Thalassobaculum sp. OXR-137: one gene and its partners. The protein of the gene in region 2 interacts with the protein of the main gene of each other region in a pairwise test. Links are inferred from orthologs where the notes say so. Each region holds a gene or a part of one and is shown on either strand. Other genes may lie near its edges.

Region 1 (4,465 bases), 2.7 Mb from region 2 along the record:
CTCGCCGTCGGGATCGTGAGTATGGGTCGCAGTCGCCCCGCCATGCTCGGCGATGTAGACGCCGTCGAGCTTTCCGGCGGCTTTCAGGCCTTCCTCGAACTCGGCGAGCAGCTCGTTGAAGAAGCCCTCCTCCACCGGCCCCGCCGGCTGCGAGGCGGCATGGGTGATCGGCACCGGCTCCCAGCCGTCCGCCCCGTATTTATCGTCCATGACCGCGTAGAAGCCACGCACGCCGTTATAGAGCGGCGATGGCTCCTTGCGCGCCAGCTCGGTGATCTCCGCCCCCCGGTAATAGCCGCGCTGCTCGAAGTCCCAGCGCTTGCAGGGCGGCGCGAAGGCGTTGCTTTCCAGCGAGAATCCGAGAATGGCGATACGTTTCATGGTGGGCCCTTGGGTACGTGAGGTTTATCCCGACCTCATCACCGAAACGCCGCCAGGGCAATCCACGGAAACCGCCTAAAGATCCTTCACGTAGTCGATCCCCGGCAGTGCCTTCACCGCGCCGCGCAGGCGGCTCGACACCTGGTAAGCCTCCGGCAGCTTGATGCGGACGTCGCCGCGGGCGGTCGGGACCACCACGTGGATGCGGCCGCGGCCCCTGCCCTCGTTCTGGATCAGGCTCTTCAGCGTCTCCAGGGGCGAGGTGTCGTGCAGGAAGATCTCCAGCCCGGCGGCGGTGCGCTCCACCGCCTTGTCCAGCGGCTCCACCGAGGAGGCCAGCAGGCGCAGGTTGTCGTCCTCGATCCTCGCGTCGGCGCGGACCAGCAGCGGCTCGCCCGAATCCAGCAGATCCCGGGACGCGGCCAGCACCTCGGAGAACATGGTGACCTCGAACACGCCGGTGCGGTCGGTGAGCTGGGCGAAGGCGAAGCGGTTGCCGGACTTGGAGGTCCGGATCTGCCGGCCGACCACAATGCCGGCCAGCACCAGCCGTGTCTGTCCGCCCTTGCGCGCCGCCGCCGCCTGGGCCTCGGTGGAGGAGACCACCTCCAGCCGCGCCAGGCTCTCGGCATAGGCGTCGAGCGGATGGGCGGAGAGGTAGAAGCCGAGGGCGTCGAACTCCTCCTTCAGCCGGTCCATCTGCGGCCATTCCGGACGGCGCTTCAGTCGGATGTCCTGTTCCTGCGGAGTGCCGCCGTCGACGGCGAAGAGGCTCACCTGGTTGGACTTGCGCTCGCTCGCCGCGAGGCTGACGTGACGCACGACTGTCTCAAGGCTTTCAAATAGTTCCGCGCGGTTCTTATGAAGTTGATCGAAGGCACCGGCGCGGACCAGATTCTCCAGCAGACGTTTGTTGACCTGGGTCGGGTCGGCCCGGTCGGCGAAGTCGGACAGGCTCTTGAACGGGCCGTCCGCCTCGCGCATCTCCACCAGCGCGTCCATGGCCGAGCCGCCGACATTCTTCACGGCGGCAAGGGCATAGCGGATGCCGTAGCGGCCGTCCTCCAGCTTCTCGACCGCGAAATCGCGGCGCGACTTGTTGATGTCCGGCGGCAGGAGTTCGATCTTAAGCTTCTGCAATTCCTGACGGAACACGTTCAGCTTGTCGGTGTTCCCCATGTCATAGGTCATCGACGCGGCCAGGAACTCGACCGGGTAGTTCGCCTTCAGATAGGCGGTGTGATAGCTGACCAGGGCATAGGCGGCGGCGTGGGACTTGTTGAAGCCGTAACCGGCGAAGGCGGCGATCTGGTCGAAGATGCCGCTGGCCTGACCCTTATCCACGCCCTGCTCGACGGCGCCGTTCACGAATTTCTCGCGCTGGGCGTCCATCTCCTCCTTGATCTTCTTACCCATGGCCCGGCGCAGCAGGTCGGCGCCGCCCAGCGTGTAGCCCGAGAGCCGCTGGGCCGCCTGCTGCACCTGCTCCTGGTAAATCATGATGCCGAAGGTCTCCTTCAGCACCGGCTCCAGAACCGGGTGCATGTAGTCCGGCTGCTCCTCGCCGTGCTTGCAGGCGATGTATTTCGGGATGTTGGCCATCGGGCCCGGCCGGTACAGGGCCACGAGCGCGATGATGTCCTCGAAGCGGTCAGGGCGCAGGCGGCGCAGCACGTCGCGCATGCCCGAACTTTCCAACTGGAACACGCCGGTGCTCTCGCCCTTGGCCAGCATGGCGTAGGTCGGCCCGTCGTCGAGCGGCACCTGGGACAGGTCGATCTCGATCCCCCGCTCCTTCAGGTGATCGACGGCCCGCTGCAGCACGGTCAGCGTCTTCAGGCCCAGGAAGTCGAACTTCACCAGCCCCGCCTGCTCGACCCATTTCATGTTGAACTGGGTGACCGGCATGTCGGAGCGCGGGTCGCGGTAGAGCGGCACCAGATGGTCGAGCGGCCGGTCGCCGATCACCACGCCGGCGGCGTGGGTCGAGGAGTTTCTGTACAGCCCCTCCAGCTTGAGCGCGGTCTTGATCAGGTTGGCGACGTTTTCGTCGGCGTCGCGCTGCGCCCGCAGCTCCTGCTCGGTCTGCAGCGCCTGTTCCAGGGTGACCGGATTGGCCGGATTGTTCGGCACCAGCTTGCAGATCCGGTCGACCTGGCCGTAGGGCATTTCCAGGACCCGGCCGACGTCGCGCAGGGCGGCACGGGCCTGGAGCTTACCGAAGGTGATGATCTGGGCGACCCGGTCGCGGCCGTATTTCTCCTGCACGTAGCGGATCACCTCGTCGCGGCGGTCCTGGCAGAAGTCGATGTCGAAGTCGGGCATGGACACGCGTTCGGGGTTCAGGAAGCGCTCGAACAGCAGCCCCCAGCGCAGCGGGTCCAGATCGGTGATCAGCAGCGAATACGCGACGAGCGAGCCGGCACCCGATCCGCGGCCCGGCCCGACCGGGATGTTCTTGGCCTTCGCCCATTTGATGAAGTCCGACACGATCAGGAAGTAGCCGGGGAAGCCCATCTGCTCGATGATCCCGAGCTCCATCGCCAGCCGCTCGCGATACGGCTTCGCCGCCTCCTCGCGGGCCGCCGCGTCCATCTCGGGGGTATAGACATGCGCGGCGAGCCGGCCTTCCAGCCCCCCCTCGGCCTGGGCGCGCAGTTCCTCGGCCTCGGTGCGGCCGCCCTCGGTGTCGAAGCGCGGTAGAATCGGCGCCAGCTTCTCCGGCATCACCGCGCAGCGCCGGGCAATGACGAGAGTGTTGTCGAGCGCCTCCGGCAGGTCGGCGAACAGCTCGCGCATTTCCTCCGCCGTCTTGAAGCGGTGATGCGGGGTCACGCGCCAGCGCTTGGGATTGCCGATGGTCGTGCTCTGGGCGATGCACAGCAGCACGTCCTGGGGCTCGTGCATGCCCGGATCGGCGAAGAACACGTCGTTGGTCGCCACCAGCGGCAGATCGCGGGCATAGGCGAGGTCGATCAGCGGTCCCTCGATCCGGTTCTCGTCCTCCAGGAAGTGGCGCTGCAGCTCGATATAGAGCCGCCCCGGGAACAGGGCCTCCAGCCGCGTCAGCATGGCCTCCGCGTCGGTGCGGCGCCCCTCCAGCAGCAACCGGCCCAGGCCGCCCTTCAGGCCGCCCGTGAGGGCGATCAGGCCGTCGGTGCGCCCCTCCATGTCGTCCAGGGAGATCTGCGGCGCCTCCTCCCCCGTGCCGTCGAGGAAGGCCCGGCTGACCAGGCTCATCAGGTTGCGGTAGCCGGCCTCGTTCTGGGCGATCAGCGGGAGCTGGTCCGGCAGCACGTCGCGGCCGCCGACGACCCGCAGGCCGCGCTGTTCGGTGTCGACCGGCCGGCGGATGTTGAGCTGCACGCCGACGATCGGCTGCACCCCCTCGCCCGACGCCGTCACCGCGAATTCCAGCGCGCCGAACATGTTGCCGCTGTCGGTCATGGCGACGGCGGGCATGTTGTTCTGCTTTGCCAGCTTCACGAGCTGCTTGGCGTGAATCGCCCCTTCCGCCAGGGAATAGGCGGAATGCACACGGAGATGGACGAAATCGGCGTGGGTCATGCGGGGGCCTCCGGAGGGAACACCGATCTTCCCATACCGCCCGGCGCGGTGTCACGGCGAACGTCGAAACCGACGGCGGACGGGTCCGCCGGGATCCCGCCACCGCACAACCGGGCTCGGGAATCGCCGGAGGCCCGCAGGCCTAACCCCTTGCTGCCGCGGCGTTGTACGCTCGCTCAGTCTGTCGAGAATATAGTTAAAATACGCGCTAAATCACTATAATTGAATTGATTTTTTGACGAGTCAGGCGGCCAAGTTAAGACAGTTTTAAGTCTGTTCGGGCAAGGTACACGTCCTGACTAGGGAGGTGTTTGCCGACATGTCCGTCGCAGAGCAATTGGAACCGTCCACCACACCGAACGATATCCAGTCGGTTTTTCGCGCCCATGTCGCGTACCTGCGCGGCGAGCCGGGCGGGCGCCGCTGCATGATCAAGTCGGCGAAGCTGGACGGCCGCGACCTGGCAGGGCTCAACCTGCACCAGGCGACCCTGTTCGGCTCGACCATGACGCGGGCG
Region 2 (3,385 bases):
CGACGTCGGCCGGCCGGACCTTGCCGTCGGCGACGTCGAACAAGCGCGCGCGATCGGCGATCGGCGCGAAGGTGGAAACATCGGTGCCGGTCAGCCACGCCTGACCGCCGAGGTCGAACACGGCCTCGAACAGGGCGGCGCGGCGGCGGTCGTCCAGATGGGCGGCGACCTCGTCCAGCAGCAGGATCGGCGCGGCGTACTCGTCGATCGCCTGCAGCCGCGCATGGGCGAGCACGATGCCGACCAGCAGCGCCTTCTGCTCCCCGGTGGAGCATTGGGCGGCCGGCATGGCCTTGCCCACATGGGTGACCGCCAGATCGGTGCGGTGCGGCCCTTCGGCCTCCTGCGGCCCGAACCGGGCGGCGGCCAGGGTCGCACGCAGCCGGTCCTCGACCTCCAGGGCCGGGGTCCCGATCAGCCAGCGGTCGATCTCGCCGTCCAGCGCCAGCTCGGCGGCCGGGAACGGCTCCCGCGTGGCGGCGCAAATCCGGTTGAGCCGGGCGACCAGGGCGGCGCGGGCGGCGGCGATCGCCACGCCGGTCTCGGCCAGGGTCTCCTCCAGGGCGGCGTACCAGGCCGCTTCGCGCCGTCCGTCCCGGATCAGTCGGTTGCGCTCGCGCCAGGCGTGTTCGTAGCCGCTCACCCGTCCGGCATGCTCGCCGTCGAAGGCGTAGACCAGCCGGTCGAGGAAGCGCCGGCGACCCGACGCGCTCTCGGTGAACAGCCGGTCCATGGCCGGGGTCAGCCAGGAAATCGTGAGATGGTCGCCCAGGGCCGACTGGCTGCGCGCCGGCGCGCCGTCGATGCGCACGAGGCGGCGCTCGCCCTCGACGCCGGCGTCGCGGCCGGTGCCGATCCGCGTCTCGCCCAGCTTGCCCTCGACCGCTGCCGAGACCGCCCAGGGGCCGGCATCGCCGACCCGGTCGATCTCCGACAGCTTCGCCCGGCGCATGCCGCGGCCGGGGCTGAGGAAGGAGACCGCCTCCAGCAGGTTGGTCTTGCCCGAGCCGTTGGCGCCGGTCAGCACCGCCACGGGGCGGTCGACCTCGAGCGACGTCGCGGCGTGGTTGCGGAACCGGGTCAGGCTGAGCTTGTTCACGGCAAGCCGCAGCGGCGCTCTCACGGTGGAGGCGGCACCGCTGTGTTCGCTGAGAATGGGACCCTCGACCGACACGCGCCCCGTCACACCCTCATCGGCATCAGGACGTAGAGGGCGCCGTCGTCCGCCTCGTCCGTGACGATGGTCGGTGAGGCCGCGTCGGCCATCTGGAACACCGCCTTGCCGCCGTCGTCGACCTGGTCGGCGATGTCCAGCAAGTAGCGGGAATTGAAACCGATTTCCATGGAGGCGGCACCGTACTCGACGTCCATCTCCTCGGTCGCCTGGGCATTGTCCGGGCTGTTGGCCGACAGGGTCAGGGTGCCGTTGGCGACCGCGAGCTTCACCGAGCGCGACTTTTCCGTGGAGATGGTCGCCACGCGGTCCACCGCCCTTTTGAACGACTTGCAATCGACCCGCATGATCTTGTCGTTGCCGGCCGGGATCACCCGCTCGTAATCCGGGAAGGTACCGTCGATCAGCTTGGTGGTCATCACGGTGTCGGCGAAGGCGAAGCGTAGCTTGTTCTCGCTGAGGCCGATCTGCACGTCGCCATCGGTCTCGTCGATCAGCTTGCGGATCTCGGTCACCGCCTTGCGCGGCACGATCACCGAGGGCATGCCCGCGGCACCCTCCGGCAGCGGCATCTGCACCCGGGCCAGCCGGTGGCCGTCGGTCGCCACCGCGCGCAGCACCGCCATGCCGTTGGCCTGGGTCTCGTGCAGGTAGATGCCGTTCAGGTAGTAGCGCGTCTCCTCGGTGGAGATCGCGAAGCGGGTACGGTCGATCAGCGTCTTCGCATCGGCGGCGGAGAGCACGAAATTGGTGGTCAGCTCGTCGCCGGACAGGGCCGGGAACTCCTCCACCGGCAGGGTCGGCAGCGAGAAGTTGGAGCGGCCGGCCCGGATCGCCATGCGGCCGCTGTCGCCGGCGACGGTCAGCTCGACCTCCGAGCCGTCCTGCAGCTTGCGGGCGATCTCGTAGAGGGTCAGCGCCGGCACCGTGGCGGAGCCCGGCTGGTCGACGGAACAGGCCACGCTCTCGACCACGTCCATGTCCATGTCGGTCGCGGTCAGGGACACCCGCCCTTCCTTCGCCTGCAACAGGACGTTGGCCAGGATGGGAATGGTATTCCGGCGCTCGACGACGCTCTGAACATGGGCCAGCGGCTTCAGGAGGGCCGCCCGGTCAATGGTGATCTTCATGTGCTCGCTCGAACTGGATTGACGCCTGACGGACCGGCGCATCGCGATCGGCGGAACCACCGAGTCCGGCGGAATCCGACCGCCCGCGACCCGGCGAATCGAAAGTCAGAGTTTATAGCACGAAACGCTTGTGCACAGGGAGTTTTTCACCGTCCGGCGAGGCGGTTTCCGCCACCGCCGGACGGCAAGGGACTCACCCCTCCAGCATCCGCCGCAGCAGGTCCACATCGGCGTCGAAATGACGGTCCGTGGCCCGCAGCTCGTCGACCTTCTTGACGGCGTGCATGACCGTCGTGTGGTCGCGGCCGCCGAACTTGCGGCCGATCTCCGGCAGGGAGCGCTGGGTGAGATGCTTCGACAGGTACATGGCGATCTGCCGCGGCCGGGCGATCGCCCGGGCCCGGCGGGCCGAGTACATGTCGGAGATCCGCATGTTGTAGTGCGACGCGACCTGGCGCTGGATCTCCTCGATCGTCACCCGGCGGTCGTTGGCCTTCAGCAGGTCGGACAGGACCTCCTGCACCATCTCCAGGGTGATCGCCCGGCCGACCAGGGTCGAATGGGCCACCACGCGGTTCAGCGCGCCTTCCAGCTCGCGGACGTTGGAGCTGATCTTGTGCGACAGGAACTCCATGACCTTCGGCGGAATGTCCGCGTCCACCCGCTCGACCTTGGACTGCAGGATGCCCAGGCGCAGCTCGTAGTCGGTGGGGTGGATGTCGGCCACCAGACCCCAGCCCAGGCGGGAGCGCAGCCGCTCCTCCAGCCCGTCCAGATTGGTCGGGCTCTTGTCGGCGGAGATCACGACCTGGCGGTTGTTGTCCACCAGGGCGTTGAAGGTGTGGAAGAACTCTTCCTGGGTGCTGTCCTTGCCGCTGATGAACTGCACGTCGTCGATCATCAGCACGTCGACGGAGCGGAACAGGTCCTTGAAGGCGACCGTGTCCCGGTACCGCAGGGCGCGGATGAACTGGTACATGAACTTCTCGGCCGAGAGATACAGGACCCGCCGCTGAGGGTGGTTCTTGCGGATCTCCCAGGCGATGGCATGCATCAGGTGGGTCTTGCCGAGGCCGACCCC
Region 3 (3,423 bases), 150 kb from region 2 along the record:
CCACGCTGCTGATCGCCTATATCGTTTCACGTGGCGGCTCGACGATCTTCGTGAACCTGCGCGGTGGGCAGGGCCCGGGGCCGCGCGCGCCGGGCGGGCCGGGCGACATCATCGACGGCGAGTTCGAGGACCTGTCGGACCGGGACAGCACCGGCAGACCGGAAGACCGGAACGCCGGCGACACCCCGCCCTCCCTCGACCGCCCCCCCCACGACCGACCCAGGGACTGACCGCCCATGTACCTGCTGCGCCATGGCGAGAGCGAATTCAACGTCCACTTCTCCAAGACCCGCATCGATCCGGGCATCGAGGATCCCGCCCTGACCGAGACGGGCCGGGCCCAGGCCGCTGCGGCCGCGGAGCATCTTCGGGACCTGCCGATCCGCCGGGTCGTGGCCAGCCCCTATCGGCGGACCCTGCAGACCGCCGAGATCGTCGCCGGCCGGCTCGGCCTGGCCATCGAGATCGAGCCCCTGGTCCGCGAGCGCTGCTGGTTCGTCTGCGATGTGGGGACGCCGACCTCCAAACTGCGCCAGGACTGGCCGTCCCTCTCCTTCGGCGACCTGCCGGAGCGGTGGTGGCCCGACGGCGGCGAGAACGAGGAAGAGCTCGGCCTGCGCTGCAGCGCCTTCCGGGAGAAGCTGGGCGCCGAGACCAACTGGGACGACACCGTCTTCGTCAGCCATTGGGCCTTCATCCGCGGATTGACCGGCATGGCGGTGCCGAATGGTACCCTGCTTGCCCTGCACCGGGGGCTGGCCGCCACTATTGTCCACACTTCCCAGTCGTGTTAGCGAAGCGCAGCTAATTCTGTCCGCAAGCGGACGCTAGACCCGGGATCCTTCATGTCCGACACAAACCTCGCCACCGACCCGAATACGATGCAGGCGACGTCGATGCCGCTGCAGATCAATGCGCAGTACATCAAGGACTTCTCCTTCGAGAACCCGCGCGCGCCGGCCAGCCTGCGCCCGCAGTCCTCGCAGCCGCGGATCGACGTCAACGTGGACGTCCAGGCGTCGAAGGTCTCCAAGGACGAAGAGCTGTTCGAAGTCGTCCTGAAGATCACCGCCACCGCGAAGGTCGAGAACGATCCGCTGTTTCTGGCGGACCTGACCTATGCCGGTCTGTTCACCCTGCAGCCGATGGACGAGAACTCTCTGCACGCCGTCCTGCTGGTCGAGTGCCCGCGCCTGCTGTTCCCGTTCGCCCGCGCCATCGTGGCCGACGCCACCCGCGACGGCGGGTTCCCACCGCTGCTGATCCAGCCGGTCGACTTCGCGTCGATGTACCGGCAGAGCAAGGACTCCGCCATCGGCACGCCGGTCGCCTCGGCCTAAGCCGCGATATAAGTATCTGAATTAAAATATAAAGCCCGGTCGGACAGCGCTCCTGCCGGGCTTTTTTCAGGACCCGGCGCCGTTGAGCCAGAGCGGGCTTTTCAGCTTCTCCAGGAAGGCTGCATGGGCCGCCGCCTCCTCCGGGCTCGGCGCATGGGGTCTCGGCTCGCGGTACACCCGGTCGATCCGCTCGATCGTCTTCGGCCCGTCTCCGGTCGCGGCCGCCCCCCGGTTCTCCTCGGCCGGCGGCGCCATCAGGTCGGGCTGCCGCCCGCCGATCAGCTCAAGATAGACCGACGCCAGCAGATCGGCGTCGATCAGCGCGCCGTGAAGCGACCGGTTGGAATTGTCGATCTCGAAACGCCGGCACAGGGCGTCCAGGCTCACCTGAGCACCCGGATATTTGCGGCGGGCCATGGCGACCGTGTCCAAGGCCCGGGCCATCGGGATCGGCGGACGACCCAGCAGCTGGAGTTCCTTGTTGAGGAACTTCATGTCGAAGCTGGCGTTGTGGATCACCAGGGTCGCGTCGCCCAGGAACTCCATCACCTCGTCCGCCAACGCGGCGAAGACCGGATAGCCGGACAGGAACTCCGCCGACAGGCCGTGGACCCGGAAGGCCTCCTCCGGCATGTCGCGCTCGGGGTTGAAGTAGTGATGCAGCGTGCGTCCGGTGGGGACGTGATTGATCAGCTCCAGACAGCCGATTTCTACGACCCGGTCGCCGGTCTCAGGGTCGAGACCCGTCGTCTCCGTATCGAGCACGATTTCCCGCATGCAGCCCTCTTTCCGTCCCCGAGCCCGCGCCGGAGCCCGGTCACCAGCCGTTTCACCGACCGCATGGTATAGGCCCGGCCGAGCCCCGTGTGAATCACCCGGTCGGCCCGGCGGCGCTTCTCCGCGTCCGGCATCTGTTTCGCCAGGATACTTGCCAGGCGCTGTGCCGTCATCCCGGGTCGGGCCATCACCCGCTGGCGCTGGATGAAGCCCGGGGCGCTGACCACGGCGACAAGGTCGCACAGGAGATGGCTGCTGCCCTCCAGCAGAAGCGGGACGTCGAGAACCACGATGGGCCGGCGGTGCCGGCGGGACTGTCTGAGAAACCGGCGGGTGCGGGCGCCGACCAGCGGATGGACGATCGATTCAAGCCGCCTCAGGGCGACCGGATCCCCGAACACCCGGGCGCCCAGGGCCGGCCGGTCCACCGCGCCCTCGCGCACCGCCTCGGGAAACGCCGCGGCGATCGGAGCGACCGCCTCGCCGCCAGGCCGCATCATCGCATGAACGACCGCGTCGGAATCATGCAGCGGAATGCCGAGCCGTCGGAACATGTTGGCCGTCGTGCTCTTGCCCATGCCGATGGAGCCGGTCAGACCGACGACGATCATCGGGCGAGCACACCATGGGTCCGCAGGAACTCCAGAAGCTGCAGCAGGGGCAGGCCGAGGACCGTGAAATAGTCCCCCTCCACCCCGGTGAAGAGCTGCGCGCCGAGGCCTTCGAGCTGATAGGCGCCGACCGAAGCGAACACGTCTTCCCCGACAACATCCAGATATCTTTCGATGAATTCGTCCGAGAGCGGCCGGACGCGCATGGTCACGCTGTCCATCGCATGCCAGATCCGGCTGCCGGCACGGGCGACCACCACGGCGGTCACGAGCCGGTGGGTCTTGCCGGACAGGGCCTTCAGCGTGGCCTGGGCATGGTCGCGGTCGACCGGCTTCTCGAACCAGACCCCGCCGCAATCCAGCATCTGGTCGGAACCGATGACCAGGGCGTCCGGGTGCTTGCGCGAGATCGCAATGGCCTTCAGCTCGGCGAGCACGGTGGCCACATCCTCGGTCGTCGCATTCTCCGCGCGCAGGCTGTCCCGCACCGACCCCTCGTCCACGCCGGGGACGTCGATGGTGAAGGGCACGCCTGCGTTGCGCAGCAACTCGGCGCGGAACCGGCTGCCCGAGGCGAGCACCACCGGAAGGGTGCCGCCGGCCTCGCCCAGCAAGCGGGGAGCCTTGGTCTCAGTCATTGCCGGCCTCGCGCGCTTCGAAATGCTGCAGAACCGCGGCCGAGGTCTCCTCGATGG

What was found.
Region 1: the proteins of dnaN (region 2) and dnaE interact in binary tests that used the Escherichia coli proteins (3 or more experiments, as listed by UniProt). The link is inferred for Thalassobaculum sp. OXR-137 from one-to-one orthologs.
Region 3: the proteins of dnaN (region 2) and dnaQ interact in binary tests that used the Escherichia coli proteins (3 or more experiments, as listed by UniProt). The link is inferred for Thalassobaculum sp. OXR-137 from one-to-one orthologs.

The regions. Positions count from the first base shown.
Region 1 is NZ_CP139715.1:3,568,977-3,573,441, reverse strand. The notes cover bases 257-4,297. They hold dnaE (DNA polymerase III subunit alpha), read right to left. Parts: upstream 3,949-4,297; coding sequence 457-3,948; downstream 257-456. Other genes in these bases: T8K17_RS16505 (pentapeptide repeat-containing protein), read left to right, coding at 4,268-4,297; T8K17_RS16515 (M81 family metallopeptidase), read right to left, coding at 257-381. In the rest of the region: more of T8K17_RS16515, read right to left, coding at 1-256; more of T8K17_RS16505, read left to right, coding at 4,298-4,465. UniProt on the Escherichia coli protein: DNA polymerase III is a complex, multichain enzyme responsible for most of the replicative synthesis in bacteria. This DNA polymerase also exhibits 3' to 5' exonuclease activity. The alpha chain is the DNA polymerase catalytic subunit.
Region 2 is NZ_CP139715.1:902,034-905,418, forward strand. What follows is about bases 244-3,204. They hold dnaN (DNA polymerase III subunit beta), read right to left. Parts: upstream 2,305-3,204; coding sequence 1,183-2,304; downstream 244-1,182. Other genes in these bases: recF (DNA replication/repair protein RecF), read right to left, coding at 244-1,186; dnaA (chromosomal replication initiator protein DnaA), read right to left, coding at 2,498-3,204. Also shown: more of recF, read right to left, coding at 1-243; more of dnaA, read right to left, coding at 3,205-3,385. UniProt on the Escherichia coli protein: Confers DNA tethering and processivity to DNA polymerases and other proteins. Acts as a clamp, forming a ring around DNA (a reaction catalyzed by the clamp-loading complex) which diffuses in an ATP-independent manner freely and bidirectionally along dsDNA.
Region 3 is NZ_CP139715.1:1,055,379-1,058,801, forward strand. What follows is about bases 263-3,261. They hold dnaQ (DNA polymerase III subunit epsilon), read right to left. Parts: upstream 2,118-3,261; coding sequence 1,407-2,117; downstream 263-1,406. Other genes in these bases: T8K17_RS04930 (histidine phosphatase family protein), read left to right, coding at 263-794; secB (protein-export chaperone SecB), read left to right, coding at 846-1,340; coaE (dephospho-CoA kinase), read right to left, coding at 2,051-2,728; T8K17_RS04950 (nucleoside triphosphate pyrophosphatase), read right to left, coding at 2,725-3,261. Also shown: T8K17_RS04925 (FxsA family protein), read left to right, coding at 1-230; more of T8K17_RS04930, read left to right, coding at 237-262; more of T8K17_RS04950, read right to left, coding at 3,262-3,366; T8K17_RS04955 (pyruvate, water dikinase regulatory protein), read right to left, coding at 3,359-3,423. UniProt on the Escherichia coli protein: DNA polymerase III is a complex, multichain enzyme responsible for most of the replicative synthesis in bacteria. The epsilon subunit contain the editing function and is a proofreading 3'-5' exonuclease.